DNA from 4 places in the Burkholderia sp. PU8-34 genome. Region 1 is predicted to be linked to each of the others. Evidence: predicted binding sites of a transcription regulator. Region 1 holds the regulator's gene; each other region holds the start of a gene.
The links. The regulator FNR, encoded in region 1, switches genes on or off when oxygen is low (the NO sensors DNR and NnrR bind a similar motif). The targets are predictions, from matches to a motif close to TTGATNNNNATCAA.
Positions count from the first base shown of each region.

Region 2: a site for FNR is predicted at 4,189-4,202, ahead of cyoA (ubiquinol oxidase subunit II). Genes of this name have one in related genera too.
Region 3: a site for FNR is predicted at 3,806-3,819, ahead of ACV22Z_RS12610 (MBL fold metallo-hydrolase RNA specificity domain-containing protein). Genes of this name have one in related genera too.
Region 4: a site for FNR is predicted at 4,257-4,270, ahead of ACV22Z_RS12635 (universal stress protein). Genes of this name have one in related genera too.

Region 1 covers NZ_JBSAXC010000031.1:6,719-12,707, reverse strand. The annotation lists gene epsC (serine O-acetyltransferase EpsC) at 1-40, opposite strand, end outside; gene ACV22Z_RS34945 (hypothetical protein) at 192-425, opposite strand; gene ACV22Z_RS34940 (DUF3005 domain-containing protein) at 702-1,112, shown strand; gene ACV22Z_RS34935 (universal stress protein) at 1,777-2,244, shown strand; gene fnr (fumarate/nitrate reduction transcriptional regulator Fnr) at 2,517-3,263, shown strand; gene ACV22Z_RS34925 (LysR family transcriptional regulator ArgP) at 3,309-4,202, opposite strand; gene ACV22Z_RS34920 (LysE/ArgO family amino acid transporter) at 4,304-4,924, shown strand; partial or broken gene ACV22Z_RS34915 (aldo/keto reductase) at 5,051-5,317, shown strand; gene ACV22Z_RS34910 (hypothetical protein) at 5,435-5,767, opposite strand; gene ACV22Z_RS34905 (GNAT family N-acetyltransferase) at 5,854-5,989, opposite strand, start outside.
Region 2 covers NZ_JBSAXC010000005.1:344,771-350,759, forward strand. The annotation lists gene ACV22Z_RS15580 (3-hydroxyacyl-CoA dehydrogenase/enoyl-CoA hydratase family protein) at 1-1,564, shown strand, start outside; gene ACV22Z_RS15585 (acetyl-CoA C-acyltransferase) at 1,687-2,886, shown strand; gene ACV22Z_RS15590 (enoyl-CoA hydratase) at 2,978-3,745, shown strand; gene cyoA (ubiquinol oxidase subunit II) at 4,320-5,210, shown strand; gene cyoB (cytochrome o ubiquinol oxidase subunit I) at 5,214-5,989, shown strand, end outside.
Region 3 covers NZ_JBSAXC010000004.1:276,666-282,654, forward strand. The annotation lists gene ACV22Z_RS12595 (aldo/keto reductase) at 607-1,587, shown strand; gene ACV22Z_RS12600 (hemerythrin domain-containing protein) at 1,649-2,221, opposite strand; gene ACV22Z_RS12605 (NnrS family protein) at 2,512-3,705, opposite strand; gene ACV22Z_RS12610 (MBL fold metallo-hydrolase RNA specificity domain-containing protein) at 3,970-5,409, shown strand; gene ACV22Z_RS12615 (zinc-dependent alcohol dehydrogenase family protein) at 5,465-5,989, opposite strand, start outside.
Region 4 covers NZ_JBSAXC010000004.1:284,605-290,593, reverse strand. The annotation lists gene ACV22Z_RS12655 (IMPACT family protein) at 1-208, opposite strand, end outside; gene ACV22Z_RS12650 (SulP family inorganic anion transporter) at 417-2,189, opposite strand; gene ACV22Z_RS12645 (helix-turn-helix domain-containing protein) at 2,295-3,068, opposite strand; gene ACV22Z_RS12640 (response regulator) at 3,270-3,917, opposite strand; gene ACV22Z_RS12635 (universal stress protein) at 4,343-4,813, shown strand; gene ACV22Z_RS12630 (universal stress protein) at 4,882-5,715, opposite strand; gene ACV22Z_RS12625 (universal stress protein) at 5,712-5,989, opposite strand, start outside.

The DNA of each region.
Region 1 (5,989 bases):
TCTCTTCGAGGCCCCACTGACGCGAAAACGATTTCGACATATCCAAAAGCAGGCGGCCTGCGCTTGACGCACACGACCGCAAATAAAAGTGACGGGTTTGCCAAGATTACCGCGTTTTTCGACCGGGGGCCGTTCGCGGCGGATCGGCCGAACGGTCAACGTCGGGCCAACGTCGGCGTACGCCGTCCGCGTCAGATCGTGACGCTGCTCGCGTCGATCCAGCGCACTGCCCAGTCGCGCGCGTGCGCGATTGCGGCGCCTTCGTCGTGGAACTGGAGTTCCGACGGAAAGAAACGATTCGCGACGAGTTCCCCGTCGCTCGATCGGGAGATCACGACGTAGGGTTTGAACGAACCGTCGCTGGCGCGCGCAGGCGCGCAGTTCAACAGATAACCGCGATGCGTGAAGGCCGATGTCGCTTGCATGAGTCCGCCACCTTAAATCCCTTGTTTCTTGTTGACGTCCCGTCTGTTAAGGGTGCTGGCGCCCTGGTGCGGGCGGAAGCGGCGATACTGCGTCCCCTGTCGCCCCTTCGTCGGAAAAGAATCATACTCTGTAGAAAACGCCTCTTCTAGCTGAAATAAATCACGACAAATCAGCGCGCGCGGCGCGGCCGCGGCGATCGCCCGCACGCCTTTTCCCGTCGTGTCCGGAACGGGACTTGCTTCGATCCGGAGAGCTTCGCCGCCAGGAGATTCGCGATGGAATCGTCTGCACAAACGCGGTCCGCGCATCCGCGCAGCATCGAGTTGTACAACGAGGACACGCACGACAGCACCGTCGACACCGACGGCAAGAACCGCGAAGCGGCACGCCTCGCGCGAGGTGAACCGATCTCGCCCGATCAGGTGACGACCAGCAATGCGTCGCTCGACAACGCGATGCCCGAATCCACGGACGGCATCGCCGGCTACGACAGCAGGCCAGGCGGCAATCATCCTGCGTTCGCGCTGCGCACCGGCTACGTGATGATCGAAAAAGGCTTCGATGCGCCGCCCCCGGTCGGCGACGAGATGCTCGGCGTGGTGCACCGGATGTACGGCAGAGAGCATTGGCCCGGCCACTCGCGACGGCCTGAACGCGTATTCGAGCTGACAACTGTGCCGCGCTAGCCGCGGCGTTTGAAGCGATCGTTCGTAAGGCGGCGTTCGCGCGGTGCCCTGCGCAGGCAACGCGCGAACGCAAGCGTCCCTGATCGCACTTCGTCCGCTGCAGCAGACGCTTTGCACAATCGCGCAGCGGCTCGACCGTCGTTTCGCGTCGCCGGCCTCGTGTCCCGAAACCGAGGCCCCGGCCCAAGCATCGTGACGCGCAACGAATCGCGTCACACCGTGTCAACTCAACGGTTCGTTCCGCCCGCGGCATTCCGCATTCGTTCTCTGGCGCAACCACTCCACCGGCGCGGCCGGCAAACCCTGCGCGCTGCCCCGCGATCGAAATCCGCACATCGCTTGACCGAAATCACGGCACGTTTCATCAATTTCGCTTCAATGACGAAGAACGGTCATCGTCGATCAGACCGACGCGTCGACGCGTACGCGCCGTGCACGTAGCGCCACGCGAAGCAGACAACCGCAGCGCTACCGGTGGCGCACGTGGTACGTCCGTGCATCCGCGGGATGTAGCGCCTGCTCTGCCGCAACCGATGCCCGAATCGCGACGCATGCCTTCTCCGCACTGCAAGGTCGCCGGCATTCGTTTACTCTGCCTCGCAGCAGTGAGCCGCTCAACTGGCCATTCGGCCAGCTTCTTTTCAACCCGCCTCTCGGAGACACTATGTACAAGCGTATCCTGGTTGCCGTCGACGGCAGCGACACTTCCCGCCACGCGTTCGATGCCGCGCTTGCGCTCGCGCAGTCGCACGGCGCGGAACTGCAGCCGTTCTACGTCGTCGAGAATGCCGCGATCTACTACAACGTGCCCGGCTACGATCCCTCAGTGCTGCGCGATCAGCTTCTCGCACAGGGCAACGACCTCGCCAAGGAATTCGCGCAGCGGATGCAGGCGGCCGGCGTGAAGGGTGAAGCGAAGCTTGCCGAAGCGTCGTCGCTCGCCGATGTGTCGTCGCTGATCCTCGACGGCGCGAACGCATTCGGCGCCGACCTGCTCGTGCTCGGCACGCACGGCCGCCGCGGCTTCCGCCGGCTCGTGCTCGGCAGCATTGCCGAGCAATGCGTACGGCACGCATCACTGCCCGTGCTGCTGATTCCGGCAGCCGCGCACGCCGACGAGCAAGCGGGCTAAGCGGCATCCGGCTCGGGCTCGGGCTCGGGCTCGGGCTCGGGCTCGGGCTCGGGCTCCGACTCCGACTCCGACTCCGGCTCAAGCTCAGGCTCAGGCTCAGGCTCAGGCTCGGCGGGCGGCAGGCGGCGGGCGGCGGGCGCCGCCAGCAGTCGGTGCGGGCCGCCGGAAATATGCGCGACGGGGGTGCGACGGATCGCGACGTTTTGTCACCCGACAGCGGCAACTTGCGGTGGGACAATGATTCCGTCGATTCAACGCCGGAGAAGATAACCATGTTGACGCCCGTCGCCACTCGCGCTGCCACCCCGCCTCATGTCGGCAGTTGGGCTCCCCGCCAGGCCGCGCACTGCTCGTCGTGCGCAATGCGCCACTTGTGCATGCCGCAGGGCCTGGCACCCGAAGCACTCAGCCGCCTCGAATCGGTCATCTGCGCCGCACGCGCGGTCAAGCGCGGCGAAGCGCTGTTCCGCGAAGGCGACGCATTCGACAACCTGTATGCGGTGCGTTCGGGTTCGCTGAAGACCGTCGCGACGCGTCACGACGGCCGCGAGCAGGTCACCGGCCTGCATCTCGCGGGCGAAGCGCTCGGCCTCGACGGCATTTGCGACGACACGCATCCGCGCACCGCGGTCGCGCTCGAAGACAGCTCCGTCTGCGTGATCCCGTACAGCGCGCTCAAGGCGCTTTGCTCCGAAGCAGGCACGATGCAGTTGCGCATGCACAAGCTGATGAGCGAGCAGATCGTGCGCGAAACGTCGCAGACGATGCTGCTCGGTTCGCTGAACGCCGAAGAGCGCGTGGCGGCATTCCTGCTCGACGTATCGTCGCGCTACCTGAAGCGCGGCTATTCGCCGACGGAATTCAATCTGCGGATGACGCGCGAGGATATCGGCAGCTACCTCGGCATGACGCTCGAAACGGTCAGCCGCACGCTGTCGAAATTCCAGAAGCGCGGCCTGATCGAGATGCACGGGCGCCTCGTGCACATCGTCGATTTCGACGGCCTGCATCACCTCTGATGCGCAGTCCGGCGCGCGCGACACGCGCGCCGCCGGCCGCCCCCGTCAATCGAGAAACAACGCGGCGCGCGCCTTGAGCGCCGCGCTGAAATCGTCGAGCCAGCCGATCGACAGACGCCAGCTCTGCCAGTACAGGTCGATGTCGACCGTGCGTCCCGCCGACATGTCGATGAGTTCGCCCGCCGCCAGCTGGCGGTCGACCATCCGGTCCGGGCACATCCCCCATCCCAACCCCGTCTCGCATGCGCGCAGATAGCCGGCAACGTGCGGTATCCAGTGCTGCGGCGGATCGAGATCCGCGCGCGTCACGCGCCGGATGAAGCGTGCCTGCAACCCGTCCTTCGGATTGAACATCACGCACGGCGCGCGGCGCAGCGAATCGCGATTGATCCCCGCGCTGAAATAGCGCGCATGAAATTCCGGCGAACACACGGCGCGATAGTGGATGCGCCCGAGCCGCGTCGAGCGGCAGCCCTGGATCGGCTCCGCCTGCGCGGTCACCGCGCCCTGCACGCTGCCGTCGCGGATCCGCGCCGCCGTGTAGTCCTGGTCGTCGATCACGAGATCGAGCAGCGTCTCGCGCTCCGCGCAGAACGGCCCCACCGCGTCGATGAACCACGTCGCGACGCTGTCGTCGTTGACCGCGACGCGCAGCGTCGGCCAGTCTGCCGCGAGCGCGCCGGGCAACGCGGGCATCCGGCCGGACAGCTCCGCCTCGAGGAGCTGCACGCGCTCGGTGTGGCGGCACAGCAGCGCGCCGGACGTCGTCGCGACGCACGGCTGCCCGCGCTTCACGAGCACGCTGCCGACCCGTTCCTCGAGCAGTTTCACGCGCTGTGACACCGCCGACGGCGTGACGTTCAGCTCCTTCGCCGCGCGCTCGAACGAGCCGTGCCGGATCACGGCCGCAAGGGCATCGAGCAATGCATAGTCGAGCATCAGTTTTCCTTAATCCGCATTAGACAATTTAGCTTTTCTTAGCTCCGCCGACCCTGCAGACTAGCGCTACCCGAAACATCCGTCTACTGCTCGCAATCATCATGAACTGGATCGCTTTTTCGCACGGCGCGGCACTTTGCGCGTCGCTCATCGTCACCATCGGCGCGCAGAATGCCTTCGTGCTGCGCCAGGGCATCATGCGCTCGCACGTCGGCAAGATCGTGCTGCTCTGCGCGCTGTCCGACATGATCCTGATCGGCGCCGGCGTCGGCGGCGCGTCGGTGCTCGTCGAACGCTATCCGACCTTCGTCCACGCGGTGCTGTACGTCGGCCTCGCGTATCTCGCGTGGTTCGGCCTCAGTGCGCTGCGCCGCGCGCTGAAGCCCGGCCATGCGACGCTCGACGTCCGCGGCGACGCGGTCGCGCCGCCGCAGCAAGGCGCGCTTGCGATCGTGCTGATGACGCTCGCGTTCACGTGGCTCAACCCGCACGTCTATCTCGATACGTTCCTGCTGATCGGCACGGCTGGCGCACGCGAGCCGGAAGGCGCGCGGCTCGCGTTCGCGATCGGCGCGATGACCGTCAGCATCGTGTGGTTTCTCGGCCTCGGTTACGGCGCGCGGATGCTCGCGCCGTGGTTCCGCCGCGCGGTCGCCTGGCGTGTGCTCGACGGCGCGATCGGCAGCATGGTGCTGTTCATGGCGGCCGTGCAGTTGCGGTGACGCCGTTCAGAAATGCGCTCCAGATCGATCCTGGCCACGCCGAACAGTCTCACAACAGACGGTTCCTCCGTTATCTGCTGCAAAACGTCCATCTTCCCGGCGCTGCGTCGCGAGCACGAAATGAACCGATCGGAGAAAATGTCCCGGTTCCGTCGGCGGCGTCGGAACCGCTCGATGCGCGCCGCCGTCTCAACCGGGATCGACGCCGTTTCGGCCAAGCACGACACTCAACCTGCCGCGATCGCGCTCGCGTGGCAGATCGCGCGGCCGAGCATCACCGCACCGATCGCCAGCGCGACGTCGCTCGCGCAACTGGCGCTGCTCGGCGACGCGATCCGCATCCGGCTCGATCAGGACGACATTCGGCAGATCGACGAGGCCAGCGCGACCTGACGCGACGTGCCCGGAGGCCGGGCACGATCGCGCACTGTCACAACTACGGATTCCGAATCAGTCGACGATACCCCGGCAATGTCGCCAGGCCGATCGACGTCTTCCCGACACGCACTGTCAGACGGTGCGCACAAGGTCAGGATTCAGCTCGATGTGCAGCACCACGAGCCAGCGGCGTGGACAGGTATCGGCAATCTTCGGCAGGTCCTCGTCGTCTGCTGCGCACTGCGAGCCGATGCAGCCCTTCTCGACCGCGTGGCGCCATGCATTTCGCGCGTCGATCAGCAGCCAATAGCTGACCAGCGCACAGGTCATCGAGCTGAAGACGAGCGTCTCCAGCATCGTCAGGTCGGATCCGACCTGCTCTGCCACGTACGCAAATGCGAACGTCAGGAGTTCGTTGATCGCGATTGTGACGAGCACGACCTTCATCCAGCCGCGCACCCGCATCGCCGCCTTCCGCCGCGCATCGTCATGCGGGCCGCCGGCCTCCGGTCTGTCATCACGACGCGGTGCATTGCGCATACGGTCGTGCCTCATGCGGCAAAGCGGACGAAACGCGCGCTCGGCAGCGCGATCTGGTGCGTCCACGCGGCCAGTGTGCGCGCGACGACCGGCGCCTTGCTGAGAATTGCGCTGTCGTAGCGCTTGCCGGCAAAGTGCACGATGTCG
Region 2 (5,989 bases), on a different contig from region 1:
CTACAAGAAGGAAGGCAAGGCGATCAAGGTGCTCGACGCGAAGACGGGCACCTACGTCGACTCGGGCGCGAAGGCGGACGAGACCGTCGCCCGCATCCTGAAGCGTCCGCCGGCCGAGCGCCTGAAGCTGCTGCGTGACACGAACCATCCGCACGCGCAGTTCCTGTGGTCGATCTTCCGCGACGTGTTCCACTACATCGGCGTGCATCTCGAGTCGATCGCCGACAACGCGCGCGACGTCGACCTCGCGATCCGCTGGGGCTTCGGCTGGAACGAAGGCCCGTTCGAAGGCTGGCAGGCCGCCGGCTGGAAGCAGGTTGCCGAGTGGGTGCAGGAAGACATCGCTGAGGGCAAGGCGCTCGCGAACGTGCCGCTGCCGTCGTGGGTGCTCGAAGGCGCGGTCGCCGAGAAGGGCGGCGTGCACACGGCCGAAGGCTCGTGGGCGCCGGCGTCGCAGCGCTTCGTGCCGCGTTCGGACCTCGCCGTCTACGAGAAGCAGGTATTCCGCGCTCCGCTGCTCGGTGAAGCGGGAGCCGATCCGAAGACCTACGGCAAGACGCTGCTCGAGACCGACTCGGTGCGTGCATGGGTCGACGACCGCGCAGGCGAGGACGATGTCGTGATCGTGTCGTTCAAGTCGAAGATGAACACGATCGGCCCGGGCGTGATCGACGGCCTCGTGCAGGCGATCGAGCTCGCGGAGAAGGACTACAAGGGTGTCGTGATCTGGCAGCCGACGTCGCTGAAGCTCGGCGCGCCGGGCGGCCCGTTCTCGGCGGGCGCGAACCTCGAAGAGGCGATGCCGGCGTTCATGATGGGGGGAGCTGCGGGCATCGAGCCGTTCGTGAAGAAGTTCCAGGACGGGATGATGCGCGTGAAGTACGCGAACGTGCCGGTCGTCGCGGCCGTGTCGGGCATCGCGCTCGGCGGCGGGTGCGAGCTGATGCTGCACAGCGCGAAGCGCGTCGTGCACGTCGAGAGCTACGTCGGCCTCGTCGAAGTGGGCGTCGGTCTCGTGCCGGCCGGCGGCGGCCTGAAGGAAGCGGCGCTGCGCGCGGCTGACGCGGCGAATGCCGCGAACGCGACCACCGACATCCTGAAGTTCGTCACGAAGTCGTTCGAGAACGCGGCGATGGCGAAGGTCTCGGCGTCGGCGCACGATGCGCGCGCGATGGGCTACGTGAAGCCGTCCGACACGATCGTCTTCAACGTGTTCGAGCTGCTCGACACCGCGAAGAAGGAAGCGCGCGCGCTCGCCGACACGGGCTACCGCGCACCGCTGAAGGCGAAGGACGTGCCGGTCGCGGGGCGTTCGGCGATCGCGACGATCAAGGCATCGCTCGTCAACATGCGCGACGGCCGCTTCATCAGCGACCACGATTTCCTGATCGCGAGCCGCATCGCGGAAGCGGTGTGCGGCGGCGACGTCGAGGCGGGCAGCCTCGTCGACGAGGAATGGCTGCTGGCGCTCGAACGCCGCGCGTTCGTCGAGCTGCTCGGCACGCAGAAGACGCAGGAACGGATCATGGGCATGTTGCAAACCGGCAAGCCGGTGCGTAACTGAGCGAGCGGACAACTTTGCATGGGACCGGAGTCGGCGCCAAAGCGCTCGCTCCGGTCGACCGCCAGGGCATGGGACCGGAGCAAGCGCCAAAGCGCTCGCTCCGGTCGACACAGGAGTCTGAAATGAGCAAACAATTGCAAGACGCATACATCGTCGCCGCCAGCCGTACCCCGATCGGCAAGGCCCCGCGCGGTGTGTTCAAGAACACGCGCCCGGACGAACTGCTCGTCCACGCGATCAAGTCGGCGGTCGCGCAGGTGCCCGGACTCGACACGAAGCTGATCGAGGACGCGATCATCGGCTGCGCGATTCCGGAAGCCGAGCAGGGCCTGAACGTCGCGCGGATGGGCGCGCTGCTCGCGGGCCTGCCGCAGACGGTCGGCGGCGTGACGGTCAACCGCTTCTGCGCATCGGGCATCACCGCGCTCGCGATGGCGGCGGACCGCATCCGCGTCGGCGAATCGGACGCGCTGCTCGCAGGCGGCTGCGAATCGATGAGCATGGTGCCGATGATGGGCAACAAGCCGTCGATGTCGCCGCACATCTTCGATCGCAACGAAGACTTCGGCATCGCGTACGGGATGGGCCTGACCGCCGAGCGTGTTGCCGACCAGTGGAAGGTGAGCCGCGAAGACCAGGACGCGTTCTCGGTCGAGTCGCACCGGAAGGCGCTCGCCGCGCAGCAGGCCGGCGAGTTCAAGGACGAGATCGCGCCGTACACGCTCACCGAGCGCTTCCCGAACCTCGCGACCGGCGCGGTGGACGTGAAGACGCGCGAGATCGCGCTCGACGAAGGCCCGCGCGCGGAAACGTCGCTCGAAGGCCTCGCGAAGCTGCGCGCGGTGTTCGCGAACAAGGGCTCGGTGACGGCCGGCAACAGCTCGCAGACGTCGGATGGCGCTGGTGCGTTGCTCGTCGTGTCGGAGAAGGTGCTCAAGCAGTTCAACCTGACGCCGCTCGCGCGCTTCGTGAGCTTCGCGGTGCGCGGCGTGCCGCCGGAAATCATGGGCATCGGCCCGAAGGAAGCGATTCCGGCCGCGCTGAAGGCCGCCGGCCTGAAGCAGGACGATCTCGACTGGATCGAGTTGAACGAGGCGTTCGCCGCGCAGTCGCTGGCGGTGATCCGCGATCTCGGCCTCGACCCGTCGAAGGTCAACCCGATGGGCGGCGCGATCGCGCTCGGCCATCCGCTCGGCGCGACCGGCGCGATCCGCGCGGCGACCGTCGTGCACGGCCTGCGCCGCCGCAACCTGAAGTACGGGATGGTGACGATGTGCGTCGGCACCGGCATGGGCGCCGCCGGCATCATCGAACGCCTGTAAGCGGGGCGGGACGGTAACGGCGACGGTGCGCGGGCCACGAGCTCGCGCACCGTTTTTTCATTCCGATAGAGGAAAGTCAAAGGAGACGGTTGTGACGGATATCCAGGTGGAACGCGCCGATGGCGTGCTGACGATCACGATCGCGCGCCCGGCGAAGAAGAACGCGCTGACGGCGGCGATGTACCAGACGATGGCCGACGCGCTCGGCGAGGCCCAGGAGGACAAGGCGGTCCGCGCGATCCTGCTGCGCGGCAGCGACGGCAACTTCAGCGCGGGGAACGATCTCGAGGACTTCCTGAAATCGCCGCCGAAGGACGAGACCGCGTCCGTGTTCCAGTTTCTCGCGCGGATCAGCAGCGCGCAAAAGCCGATCGTCGCCGCGGTGCCGGGCATCGCGATCGGCGTCGGCGTGACGATGCTGCTGCACTGCGATCTCGTCTACGCGGCCGAAACCGCGACGTTCTCGCTGCCGTTCGCGCAGCTCGGGCTGTGCCCGGAAGCCGGGTCGAGCGTGCTGCTGCCGCGTCTGGCCGGCCATCAGGTCGCGGCCGAGAAGCTGCTGCTCGGCGAGGCCTTCGACGCGCTGGAAGCGCACCGGATCGGCATCGTCAATCGCGTGCTGCCGGCCGCCGAGCTCGACGCATTCGCGGCGAAGCAGGCGGCGAAGCTCGCGGCGCTGCCGGCTTCGTCGCTGCGCGTGACGAAGGCGCTGCTGAAGGATGCGGGCGGCATTGCCGTCGCCGCGCGGATGGCCGAAGAAGCGACGCATTTCGCCGCGATGCTGCGCGCGCCGGAAGCGCGCGAGGCGATGACGGCGTTCTTCGAGAAGCGCAAGCCGGATTTCCGTCAGTTCGACTGACGCCCGGCAAAAGCGCATTACCGCCTCGGTTTTCTTCGCCGTCCGAGGCGGCAACGCGCGCACCCGCGAGCCGCCAAGCGCGCGGCTTTCATTCGGGTTTCACGGCCGACGCGTCATTCGACGCGTCGGCTCGACCATGCGTCGCTACGCGTTCGCGTGGCGTTCCGCGTTCTCCTGCATCTGCTGCATCCCGCGCCGTTCTGTGGCCGTGACCGCACTCGCCACGCGCGTCGGTGTCGACGCTGGCGTCGCGCGATGCCGATTGCCGGCGCCTTTCATGCCGCGGTGCAACGCCGTCATGTTCCCCGTTCCGCCATCGCCGCCGGCTATCTGCGGGACTTGAGCGACGGCCCCGGATCCGTTGCTCCATAGGCCGCCGCGGGCAATCGCGGGTGACGGCATCCTGCCCCGCTTGGGGCGGTTTCAGCTCAAATCGGCGAAGTTTGTCCATCATCAAGTTGCACTGCCGCAACTTTCCGTACAGTTCGCGCACAGGTCGCCGCGGCCGGGATGCGTCGCGCGATGGCGGCGCGCGACCAGCAGTTCTTCTCAACGACAATCAGGCGAACGAACAATGATCGGACGAATCACCGGCGGAGCGCGTGCGGCGCCCGTCATCGGGCTGCTGGCGGCACTCGCCGGATGCAGCGACCTTCACGTGCTCGATCCGAAGGGCGCGGTGGGCGTCGCGGAGAAATCGCTGATCGCGACGGCAACGTGGACGATGCTGATCGTCGTCGTGCCGGTAATCCTGCTCACGCTGTACTTCGCGTGGCGCTATCGCGCATCGAACCGCAGCGCGACGTATGCACCGAACTGGTCGCACTCGGCCGCGATCGAGGTCGTGATCTGGACCGTGCCGACGCTGATCATCCTGTTCCTCGGCATCCTCACGTGGCGGACCACGCACGAGCTCGACCCGTACAAGCCGCTCGAATCGTCGGTCAAGCCGATCGACGTCGAAGTCGTCGCGCTCGACTGGAAGTGGCTGTTCATCTATCCGGAGCTCGGCATCGCGTCGGTCAACCAGCTCGCGATTCCGGTCGGCACGCCGGTGAATTTCCGCATCACGTCGGACTCGGTGATGAACTCGTTCTTCATCCCGCAGCTCGGCAGCCAGGTCTACGCGATGGCCGGCATGCAGACGCGCCTGCACCTGATCGCCGACGAGGCGGGCAACTACGCGGGCGTATCCGCCAACTACAGCGGCCGCGGCTTCTCCGACATGAAGTTCCGCACGCTCGCCGAGCCGCGCGAGCAGTTCGACGCGTGGGTGCAGAAGGTGAAGGCATCGTCGGACCGGCTCGACATGACGGCATACGGCACGGTCGCGCAGCCGAGCGAGAAGGCGCCCGTGCGCTACTTCTCGTCGGTCGATCCGAAGCTCTTTCACAACATCATCGCGAAGTACAACAACGGCCACGTCCTCGACCCGAAGGACGCCGCCTGCACGACGAAGGGGTAACGCATGTTCGGCAAACTGACACTTTCGGCGATCCCGTTCGACCAGCCCATCATCATGGGGGCGAGCGCCTTCATGGGGCTCGTCGTGCTGGGCATCGTCGCCGCGCTGACGGTCACCCGTCGATGGAAATGGCTGTGGAGCGAATGGCTGACGTCGGTCGACCACAAGAAGATCGGCGTGATGTACCTGATCGTCGCCGTGCTGATGCTGCTGCGTGGCTTCGCGGACGCGGTGATGATGCGCCTGCAGCTCGCGCTCGCATATAACGGCCCCGGCTACCTGCCGCCGCATCACTACGACCAGGTCTTCACCGCGCACGGCGTGATCATGATCTTCTTCATGGCGATGGCGCTGCTGGTCGCGTTCTTCAACCTGATCGTGCCGCTGCAGATCGGCGCGCGCGACGTCGCGTTCCCGTTCCTGAACTCGCTGAGTTTCTGGATGACGGCGGTCGCCGCGATCCTGATGAACATCTCGCTCGTGATCGGCGAATTCGCGCAGGTGGGCTGGCTCGCGTATCCGCCGCTGTCCGAGCTGCAGTTCAGCCCGGGCGTCGGCGTCGACTACTACCTGTGGGCGCTGCAGATCTCCGGCGTCGGCACGCTGATCACGTCGATCAACTTCTTCGTGACGATCATCAAGATGCGCGCGCCGGGCATGACGCTGATGAAGATGCCGGTGTTCACGTGGACGGCGCTGTGCTCGAACGTGCTGATCATGGCCACGTTCCCGATCCTGACGGTCGCGCTCGCGCTGCTCGGCCTCGACCGCTACCTCGA
Region 3 (5,989 bases), on a different contig from region 1:
GCCGCTGAGTCGACGACGGCACGTCCAACCATCTCGGCAGCAACATCGCGGACTGTCGCAGCCTTTGCACCGTCTTGAATCAGCATCCGCGGATGCAGTGGCTTCGCGAGCAGCAATGCCGTGCCCGGCGGTTGCCTACCGGACACACGCCTCCGGTTTGACACGCTTCCAACAAGGTAACGTACGGCTTGAGACAGACCGGAAACAATGAAGAAACATGATCCCGGAAAGTACGCTCGCTCCAGTGCGGCTGTCGCGCAGCACTGTTCTTGCCCCAGGCATCCTCCATCGGTGACAGCCTGCCGCCACTTCGCGCGCTCCGGCGTTTCGTGAGCGGCACGTTGCTCAGCTTTCAGCGCTCGCGGATCCTTGCCTTCATCGACCCGTGACTTTATCTGCACGGCTTCTGTTCGTGCTGCCGCAAGATCCCAAGTCGCATCCATGTCACCGTGTCGCCACGCGTGCCGAGCGTGTGGGAGTGCCGCCCGTCGCATCCGGGCGCGGCAGTGTCCAGCACGTTTTTCCGCTCGGTAATACACTTGCGAAGGCCCGCCGCACCGCGCGTGCGACGCACCCCCAACCGGAAAATCGCAAGGAGCAACAGCAATGGAATATGTCAGGCTCGGTTCGACAGGGCTGCAGGTTTCGCGTCTGTGTCTCGGCTGCATGACTTACGGCGTCCCCGACCGCGGTACGCATCCGTGGACGCTCGACGAAGCGGCGAGCCGTCCGTTCATCCGCCAGGCGCTCGATGCCGGCATCAACTTCTTCGACACCGCCAACATGTACTCGGACGGCACGTCGGAGGAAATCGTCGGCCGCGCGCTGCGCGACTTCGCGAAGCGCGACGACGTCGTGATCGCGACCAAGGTGTTCAACCGGATGCGTCCCGGCCCGAACGGCGCAGGCCTGTCGCGCAAGGCGATCCTCACCGAGATCGACCATAGCCTGAAGCGTCTCGGCACCGACTACGTCGATCTCTACCAGATCCATCGCTGGGACTATCACACGCCGATCGAGGAAACGCTCGAAGCGCTGCACGACGTCGTGAAGGCCGGCAAGGCGCGCTATATCGGCGCGTCGTCGATGCATGCGTGGCAATTCAGCAAGGCGCTCTACACGTCGAAGCTGAATGGATGGACGCAGTTCGTCAGCATGCAGGATCACTTGAACCTGCTGTATCGCGAGGAAGAGCGCGAGATGCTGCCGCTGTGCGCCGACCAGGGCATTGCGGTGCTGCCGTGGAGCCCGCTCGCGCGCGGCCGGCTCACGCGCGACTGGGATGCGTCGAGCGAGCGACTGCAGAGCGACGTCTACGGCAAGACGCTCTATGAAGCGTATGCGGACAACGATCGCGCGATCGTCGAAGCCGTCGCGACGATCGCACGCCAGCGCAACGTGCCGCGCGCGCAGGTGGCGCTGGCGTGGCTGCTGCAGAAGTCCGGCGTGACCGCGCCGATCATCGGGGCGTCGAAGGCTCAGCATCTCGACGACGCCGTTGCGGCGCTCTCGCTCGAGCTGAGCGCGGAAGAAATCGCGGCGCTCGAAGGGCCGTACATGCCGCACGCGGTAGCGGGGCACGAGTAAGCCGCACGCACGTCAGCGGTGGCGCGCGTCGCACCCTGTCGCGCCCGGCGAGACCCCGGATTTACGCTTGCGGAATGGTGTTGGCGATCAGTGAAAACAGGTGGCCGAGATCCTCCTCGGCTTCAACGCCGGTGAACGGATCGCGGTTTGCGCCGAACGCCTCGCTGACTTCGTTCCAGTCCTGCTCCGTCAGCCATCTCCTTGCGGCAGGCAGTATCACCTCTTCTTCCACGCGCATGTGATTTCGGTAGAACGCAGCATAGTCGTCTACCATCGCGCGCAACGCCGGAAGCGCCGACTCGCCGGCCAGTTCGTATCGGGTCAATGCGTGTTCGATGTTTCGCACCAGCGCTTCGCCTTGAACGTGTTGCTCCTCGAGATCGGCGAGGGTTCTGTCGAGGTCGTAGGCACGATGCCATAGACGCGCAAAAAGATAGCGATCCTCCTTGGGATGATGGACTTGCTCGGGAAATTCGCGAATGTAGTACAGCATCGCCCGAAGCACCATCAACCCAGGGGTCTGTACGCCACCGCCGAGCAGTTCGACGAAGCGCTGCATGCCCGAAATGATGGTCGAGAGCTGTTGGTGTTCCCTGAGGATGGACTGTACGGCGCTCGCTTCCGGCGCTTTCATATCGAACCTCTCACGCGTGAACCCGGCGCAGCGACGGCCGCGTTGTTCGGATCATGGCTCCCGCGATACGCCGTTCTTCAGCATAGGCTTTCCGGAGTCCATGCAAAAAATATAGCGGGCGCGACGCGGGCCCGCATGACCTGCATCAACAGAGACCATGCCAGCATCGGCACATCTCGATTCGCCTCCGGCCGCGGCCGATACATCGACTGCCCGATTGAGCCCGAACAAGGTGCCAGGGTCGCGAGCGGTCATGGGTATCTTCTGAACCGCCATTGCCGGGTTGAACGTCAATCCGCACGTTCGTCAGCCCTCGCCGAAATCAGAAACGGGAGGTAATGAATCGCGTATGCAGCAAACGCCACGATCCAGCAGGCACCGGAAGCGTCGAGCCAGAATCCGTACGGAACGCGCGGGACGAGCGGCCCGAATGCCCGCAGGATGACCGCACCGACCATCAGCCAATAGCACAGCTGCTCCCAGGGCCCGGCAACGAGGGTTCGTCCGGTATGGCCAAGCGCGGTGCGCGTGATCATCGCCATGATCGCGCCGCCGATCGCCCCGACGGTCAGCACGTGAATCGCCAGCGAATGCGGCATGACGCCCGCGGCCGACAGCGCGAGCATCGCGAATCCGACAGGAATCCACAGGCTGGACACATGCAGGATCCAGATGATCGGCCGATTGCCGACGCGCCACGACCGCCACCCGATGATGCGGACCACGTGCAGCAACGCCGTGGCGCACGCAGCGGCGATCAGGATCGCGCCGGGAACGCCTGTCGCGTCCGCGATCAACGTCAGCGCGACCGCCGGGGCGGCACTCGCATCGACGAACCGGACGCGCCGGACCGTGAAACCCGGAATCGCGTTCATCGTGAACATCGGCACGATGCGCCCGGTAATTACCGCGACGAAGAACACGACCAGTCCCGTCGCCGCATACGCTGTACGCAGCGCGAGGTCCACTCGATCCGTCGCGGCATACCCGTGAAACAGCGCGTTCAATCCACCGAACAACGCGAGCGCCACGGGCAGGAACACGTTGTGCCGGTTCTTCACGGAGATCAGCACGCGCAGCAGCACGACTGCCGTGACCGGCAGGAAGAGCGTGTCGACGACGGCAGCAACCGTCTGCGGCCCGGTCCAGACCAACAGCCGCCCTGCCGCCCACAGCAGCCAGAGCGCGGCCAGCGACGGGCCTCGCAACGTCTCGCGCGAAGTCCAAGCGCGCACGGCAGTCAGCAGGAAGCCGACGACGATCGCTGCCACGAAACCGAAGATCATCTCGTGCACGTGCCACATCAGCCCTGATAGCGGCGCCGCGCGTCCGGCAACCGGCACGCCGTGCCATTCGGCGAGCCAGACCGCCAATGCAACGCTGCCGAACAAGGCGCCGCCCAGATAGAACGGCCGCAGCCCCAGTTGCAGCACCGGTAGCGTGTCGGGTGCCGACGACGCCCTGATCGGTTCGCTGATCTTCATGTTTCTCTCCAGCGGCGGATGGATCTGCGATTCATCCTAGCGCTGCTCCGATCGAATATGGCCGGATTCCATATGGCCCGCAGTGGCATCGTGCGAATGCATGATCTGGGTCAAGCGCCCTTACCGCATGTTGCCGCTCGCGGTCGATTTCAAGTGCACTACACGTGCACGACATCGAAGCGCTCCGTGATTTCCGTCAACCGTGCGGCCCGCGTATCCGGTGTAATCGAGCCACCGATCTCGTGATACCCCGTGAGGCGAACGATGAAACTGACCTTCCTCGGCGCGACAGAGACCGTCACCGGCTCGAAGTACCTGGTCGAGCACGGCGACCAACGCGTACTGGTGGATTGCGGCCTTTTCCAGGGGACGAAGAACCTGCGGCTGCGCAACTGGAACCCGCTGCCGGTTCCTCCCGACTCGCTGGATGCGGTCGTCCTCACCCATGCGCACCTCGATCACAGCGGCTATCTTCCGGCGCTGGCACGCGACGGCTACCGCGGCCCCGTGTACTGCACGGCGGCGACCGCCGAACTGTGCGAGATCATGTTGCGCGACAGCGCCAGGCTGCAGGAGGAGGAAGCCGATTTCGCGAATCGCCACGGCTACTCGAAACATCATCCGGCCAGGCCGCTCTACACAACGGACGACACGCTGCGTGTGCTGCGCCAGTTCACGCCGTGTGCGTTCGACGAGCGCATCGCATTGGGCAGTGCGCTGTCGTTTCGCCTGCTCCCCGCCGGCCACATTCTCGGTGCGGCGAGCGTCGTCATGAACTGGCATCACAAGGTGCTCGCCTTTTCCGGCGACCTCGGCCGCCGCCACGACCCGATCATGCGGCCGCCGATGCCGCCGGCCCATGCGGACTACGTGGTCGTCGAATCGACCTACGGCGATCGCCTGCACCCCGAGTCGGATCCCGAAAACGAACTTGCCGCGCTGTTCGAGAAGACGTTCTCGCGCGGCGGCGTGGTCGTGATCCCCTGCTTCACCGTCGGCCGCGCGCAGGAGATCCTGCACTACATCGCGCGCCTGACGGCGAGCGGTCGGATGGCGCGCATGCCCGTGTATCTCGACAGCCCGATGGCGTCGGACGTGACCACCGTTTATCGCCATCACCTCCTCGAGCATCGGCTGACCCTGTCGGAAGCCGATGCGCTTGGCCATGCGGCAACGATGACTCGCACGGTCGATCAATCGAAGGCCATTTCCGAGCATCGGGGCCCGATGGTGATCATTGCCGGAAGCGGCATGGCGACGGGCGGACGTGTGCTGCATCACCTGAGCCGTTACGCACCCGATGCCCGGAACACGATCGCGCTCGTCGGTTACCAGGCCGCGGGGACGCGCGGCGCCGCGCTGGCCGCGCACGAGCCGACCCTGAAGATTCATGGCGAATACGTGCGGGTGCGCGCGCAGGTCGAATCCATCACGACGCTGTCCGCGCATGCCGATTACGAAGAAATCCTGCAGTGGCTCGGCGCGATGCAGCGGCCCCCTGTCCGGACGTTCGTGACCCACGGCGAGCCTGCGGCCGCGGATGCGTTGCGCCGGCGTATCGAGGAAAGACTGCATGGGGCATGCGAAGTGCCGACGTATCGGCAGACCGTCGATCTCGACGAGATCGAGGCGGCCGATACAGGCGAAAACGCAAACGAGCACGCGGACGAACACGCCGACGAACCCGCAGCGCCGTCACCCTGACGGCAGGCGCGCGAAGCAAGTGTCGAGCACCCGCTCCGCGGCCTGCCCTCTGCATTCATGCCACTTCGATGATCACCTTCAGCGCATGCGTGTCCGCGGCGTGACTGAACGTGTCGTACGCCCGGTCGACATCGTCGAGCGAGAAACGGTGCGTAATGAGTTGCTTCGGATCGAGTCGCCCCGATCGCACGGTTTTCAGCAGCATCGGCGTGCTGACCGTGTCGACGAGCCGGGTCGTGATCGCGATATTGCGATCCCACAGCTTTTCGAGGTGCAGGTCGGCCTTCACGCCGTGCACGCCGACGTTCGCGACCACGCCGCCCGGCGCGACGATCGACGTGCACATTTCGAACGTCGCCGGGATACCGACCGCCTCGATCGCGCAATCGACACCGACGCCATCGGTCAGCTTCATCACTTCGCCGACCGGATCGCCGGCACGGCCGTCGATGCCGTCGGTCGCGCCGAAGCGCCGTGCGACGTCGAGCCGGTTGCGATCCGGGTCGATCATGATGATCTGTGCGGGCGAGTAGAACTGCGCGGTCAGCAACGCGGCGAGCCCGATCGGCCCGGCGCCGAC
Region 4 (5,989 bases), on a different contig from region 1:
CGGACGGCTCGCCGTCGTCCGACATGCCCGACTGGCCGCCGGCGAGCAGCGCCCAGCAGACATGCGTCGCCGTCGGATGTTCGTCGCGCAGGCGTTGCAGCGCCTGCATCGCGGCGTCGCGGTCCTCGACCGGGATCGCATGCGCGATGAAGCGGCTCTTGCGGATTTCGAGTTCCCGGATGTAGGTGGTGGCGAGCGAGTAAGTCATGTTCCGGGTTGCGATAAGCGTATAAAAATCAACGTATTACTGTTCTGCCTGCTCGGGTCGACGTTGATCGGCATGGATGCATGCGGGCGAGTGCCGACATGGGCTGAGCAGGATGAAGCGACAGAATTTTACCGTGTCGCGCATCGGCGGGCGATGGTGCGGATGACGGCCGTCCGATTGTCGGATGCGCGCTCGGTGCTGCCGCCCTTCAGCGTTGCACAGGCCGCCTGATCTTGCGCCGGAACCGCCTGCGATGTGCGCGCGACACATGGCCGGCTCGTGCGTACTCGTTTCGTTGCTGGATGTGATGTGCGACGGCATCCGTCACCGTCGGAAAGAAATTCGCTTGCCCGAATGTGTCGAACAATCCGTACGCGCGCAAGCGGTCCTTCACCGGCCCTTTCATTTCCGCGAAGCACAGCGCGACCCCGCGCTCCCGGAGTTCGTCGCATAGCGCGACCAGCCGGTCCGCCGCGCTGACGTCGATGTCGGTGACGGGTTCGGCCGCGACGACGAGATGTGTGACCGGCGGCCGTGCCCGCGCGAGCGCAGCGTGCAGATGTTCGCAGAAGATCTCGACATTCGCATAGAAGAGCGGCGCATCCCAGCGAAACAGCACGAGACCGGGCGTCTGCACGGCCTCCGGATGGCGGGCAATGTCGTGATAACCGCGGACGCCCGCCAGCCGGCCGAGCACCGCATCATACGGATGCCAGGCCCGCCACACGAACGACAGCAGCGATAGCGCGCTCGCGAGCAGAATGCCCGGCACGACACCGACTCCGATCACGCCCGCGAAGCACAGCATCGAGATCAGGCATTCTCCGCGGCGCAGCCGGTACAGCCGCACGACGCCGGCGATGTCGACAATGCCGAACGCCGCGTAAACCACCACCGCGGCCAGCGCGGCGCGCGGCACGCCCGTCAGCAGCGTCGGCGCGGCAACGAGCAGCAGCACGATGCAGGCCGCCGCGACAAGATTCGTGACCTGGCTTCGCGCGCCGGCTGCCATCGCGACAGGTGTGCGGGACGCGCTGCTGCTGACGGCGCAGCCCTGCAGCAGGCCGGCCAGCACATTGGCGGCGCCCAGCGCGACGAGTTCCTGATTGCGATCCGGTGTGTCGCCGGCGCGTGTGGCGAGTGCGCGCGACAGCATGCTGATGTCCGCGAAAGAGACGAGGGCGATCGCGATTGCGCCCGAGGCAAGCGCCGTCACGTCTGCGACCGAGACCACGGGAAGATGTGGCGCCGGCGTACCGGCGGGCAATGCGCCCACTGTCGCGACGCCATACAGTGACGGCAGACGTGCGGCCAGCGTTGCCCCGATCACGGCAATCAGCATCGCCGGCCAGCGCGGCGCCAGGCGCTTCAGAAGCGGAATGGATGCGAGTACGCCCAAGCCGAGCACGCACGCGCTTGCGGAGAACTGGTGATCAAGCAGCCTGCGCACGATGAGATGGGCGGTAACGGACATGTCGCCAGACGTGGCCGGCATGCCAAGCAACTCCGGCAGCCGGCCCATGATGAGCGTGACTGCGATCCCGTTCAGGTAACCGTATTGGATCGGGCGTGACAGCAGGTCGGTCACGAAGCCGAGCCGAAGCATGCCGATCAGGATGCAGATCGTCCCGGCTGACAGGGCCAGCGCGGCAGAGAGCGCCATCGCGCGTTGCGGGTCGTGGCCGGCAAGCGGCGCGATGGAGCCGGCGATCAACGCGGCAAGCGCGGAATCCGGCCCGAGCACGAGAATCCGGCTCGGGCCCAGCAACGCATAGGCCAGCAGCGCGGCGATCGACGCATAGAGCCCCGTCACGGCGGGCAGGCCGGCGGCCTGTGCATAGCTCATGCCGACCGGCACGAGCACCGCGGTGAGCGCGATGCCCGCGTAGAGATCGCGCGCAAGCCACGCGCGCCGGTAGTGCGCCAGCAGCGCAAGTCCCGGGAGGCGTCGCGCGACGGGCTCAGGAAGATGCCGGTTCATCGAAGCAGCGGAATGCACTCATTGATCGACGGCGGCCGTGCAGCGCGTACCGTTGCAGCCGCCATCGCGTGAATCTGCTGCGGCGCCATTCCGTTCTCGATGCTGTCAAATGCGCGCGAGACCTTCCGAATCCACGATGCGAATCTGCTTGCCCTGCGTTGCGACGATCCCTTTGCGCTGGAATTTCGACAGCATGCGGCTGACCGTTTCGAGCTTCATGCCGAGATAGTCGCCGATTTCGTCGCGCGTCATCCGCAGGATGAATTCCGCGGCCGAATAGCCTCGTGCCTTGAAGCGCGCTGACAGATTCAGCAGGAAGGCGGCGACGCGCTGCTCGGCGGTCATCGTGCCGAGCAGCAGCATCAACGCCGATTCGCGGACAATTTCGGCGCCCATCATCTGGTAGACGTGATGCTGCATCGGCCGCACCTCGCGACACAGCTGTTCGAGCTGGCCAAACGGGATGATGCAGACCGTGCTGTCTTCGAGCGCGATCGCATCGCCGTTGTGACGACCGGTGTGCACACCGTCCAGTCCAAGCGGCTCGCCGACGATCTGAAATCCGGTCACTTGCTCGTTGCCGTCGCGATGCACCATGACGGTCTTGAACGATCCCGTCCTCACTGCGTAGATGCTGTTGAACGCATCGCCTGCGCGGTAAAGGGTTTCACCGCGTTTGACGTGGCGTGTCGTACAGATCATCGCGTCGACACGCGCGAAATCCTCGGTCGTCAGATCCTGCGGCATGCACACGGTGCGCAGCGCGCATGTCGAACAGCGGGACGTCGTGCGCTTGGGCAGGTCGGCACGTGCCACAGGGTGTAACGGATAAAAGGGGTAGGACGGCGCGGCGGTCGCGCAATCGGCATTGCTCAGCATGTTCTGCTCCAGTTCGTTGGGTCAGCAGCTTTTGTTCCGGGACGCACTTGGCAACCCGCTTTTCTTGACCGTCAGTATGGATGGCCTGAAGCGCGAGTGAAATCAGCGAGGCTTGAAGATGCAGTAGGCGACTCGGAAGCGCTGTAGGACATTTCCTACAGGCATGCGGCGTCGTGTCGCACCTGCGGTTCGCGGCACCGGTCAAAGTTCGTCCGGATCGTCGAACAGCTTGTGTCGCATCGCATAGCGCACGAGTGCGGTGTCGTTCGGCATCTGCAGCTTTTCGAGGATGCGCGTCTTGTAGGTGCTCACGGTTTTCACGCTGACACTGAGCGCGTGCGCGATCTCGGAAATCGACTGGCCGGAGGCGACTCGGCGAAAGACGTCGAATTCGCGGTCGGACAATCGCTGGTGGGGCAGTGCGCCGGCAGGCTCATTGAGGCTTTGGGCAAATTGCTCCGCCATCGCGAGGCTGACGTACACCCCACCGGCGGCAATCTTCGTCAGCGCGGCGACCAGGTCGGCGCTCGCGCTTTCCTTGGTCATGTAGCCGGCCGCTCCGGCACGAAATGCGCGTACCGCGTATTGCTGTTCCGCGTGCATCGTCAGTACGAGGATGTGCAGCGCCGGTTTTTCGTCCTTGATCTGCTTGATCAACTCCACGCCATTGCGGCCGGGCATCGACAGGTCGAGCACGAGCACATTCGCATCCGTGCTGCGCACGAGGGCAATCGTCGATGCGCTGTCCCGCGCCTCGCCGGCGACCTCGAAACCGCTGGCGTTCTGCAGGATATGCCGAAGGCCGTCTCGCACGAGCGCGTGGTCGTCGGCAATGAGCACCCTGATCATGACAGTACGCCTCCTCGCCGACGAGATGGGCTGGATCGCGTGCAGCGCAGACGGACCCGATCGGCGCGATCCACCGTGCGCCGGTCGGCAATCCTTCTTCAACGCTCGCATCAATCGGCAGATAAAGGGCCAGACGCGGGCGGTCGGCAGTGGTGTCCGCGGCTTCGCCTGCGCCGATGATGCGGAAGTCGTGGACGGGAGACTGCAAGCCGTCCGGATCGAGACCGGCGATGTAACGAAGCCACGAGCAAAGCCGTGCAAGAATTTTGCCCGCTTTGTTGAAATTCGCCAATCTGGATGAGCGGCGGACGGAGCCGGCATGACCGCCACTGCGCATGCTTGACCGGTGTCAACGAGTGCCGCTGCTTCAGGCCCAGACTGAGCTTCTCGTTCTGACCGGAACGGACGGGGAATCGGGAGGTGTGATGTACGAACGGATTTTCGCTGCGCTCGACGGCAGTCGATGCGCACGTCTTGCGCTCGACGAGGCAATCGGGCTTGCCCGCACGTCAGGCGGCCTGATTGTTGCCGTCTGCGTCGTGTCGGATGCCCTGCGGTTTGCGGATTTCGACAGCGGTTACGTCGATCAACGCGACTGGAACGGGCTCGACGCCGAAACCGCTGCCGCGGCGGTGGCCGATGCCGAGACAGCGTTCCGGTTGAGCCAGGTACGCGGCACCGCCCGCGCGATCGACGCATGTGGCGAAGACGTTTCGGTCGTGCTGGCCCGTGCGGCCGCCGAGTGCGATGCCGATCTGATCGTGATGGGAACGCACGGCCGGCACGGGATTCGCCGGGTCTTGCAGGGCAGCGTCGCGGAATCGCTGCTGCGCGCGGCCGAGCGGCCGGTCCTGCTCGTGCGGGATGGGCCAGGCAGGCACGTTCCGGCGCTGTGACTCGGAACACGGGGCGGCTGCACACAGCCGCCCATATACGGGGTCAATGCGCGGGGTCAATGCGCGGGTCAATGCGACATCAGCACCGGCACCGTCATGGCTTCGAGGATGGTTCGCGTGGCGCCGCCGAGCACACGCTCGTGCATCCGGGTGTGGCTGTAATTGCCCATGACGAGCAGATCGGCATGCAGGTCGCTCGCCCGATTAAGCAGCGTCGCACCCGTTCCGATGCCCGCTTCGCGCGGTGTCGTCGAAAAGGACGCGCGCACGCCGTGACGCTCGAGGTAAGCGGCAACATCGACGCCCGCCGGCGTCTTGTCCGGATCCGGATGCCCGCGCTGCACCGTTTCGACGGTAACGAAACGGGCGCGTTCCAGCAGCGGGAGCGCGTCGGCAACCGCGCGGGCAGCCTCCCGGCCACCGTCCCAGGCGACAAGAATATTCTCGCCAAGGCTGCGCACCAGCCCTGCGTACGGCACGACGATGGCAGGCCGTCCGCTGCCCATCACCACGTCGTCGACGAAATGACGTGCAATATACGTCAAGCGATCCTGAGGATCCGGCTGGCCGAGCACCAGCAGATCTGCGTGACGCGCATGCAGGATCGCGGTTTCGGTCGCGGGGCCGGCGGGCGCGCGCCACTCGACGCTGCGTCCCGCGCGTTCGGCCGCTTCGAGGAAGCGCTCCTCGGCCTGCTTCCGGCGCTCCTCGCACAAGCGTTCGTACACGGCGAGCTTCAGCGGTTCGTCCGGACGCCGCAACGGCTCGGCCAAGTCCTGGCAAACCACGTAGAGGCCGATCAGGTGCGCGTTCCAGCGTCCCGCGAGATCGAGTGCGAGATCGATGCGCGCATTGCAGCGCCGGCTGTCGTCGAGATGGACGAACAAGGTCTTGTAGCTCATGACGGTTCCTTTTCGGTCGAGGCTGCGGCTGTTTCGGCGGCATGCGACGGCGCGCCGTGCGCCGTAATCATCAGGACGGGGCGCGTCGCGCCGCGCAGCACACGTTCGGCGACGCTGCCCAGTACGAGGCGCCGGATGCCGCGTCGGCCGTGCGTTCCCATGACGATCAGATCGGCACCGGTCTGCCGGGCAACGATCAGGATGCGCTCCGCGACGTTTTCACCCGGATCGGTATCGACGATTTGCGGCGTTCCCGGCACGCCGTGGGCAGCCA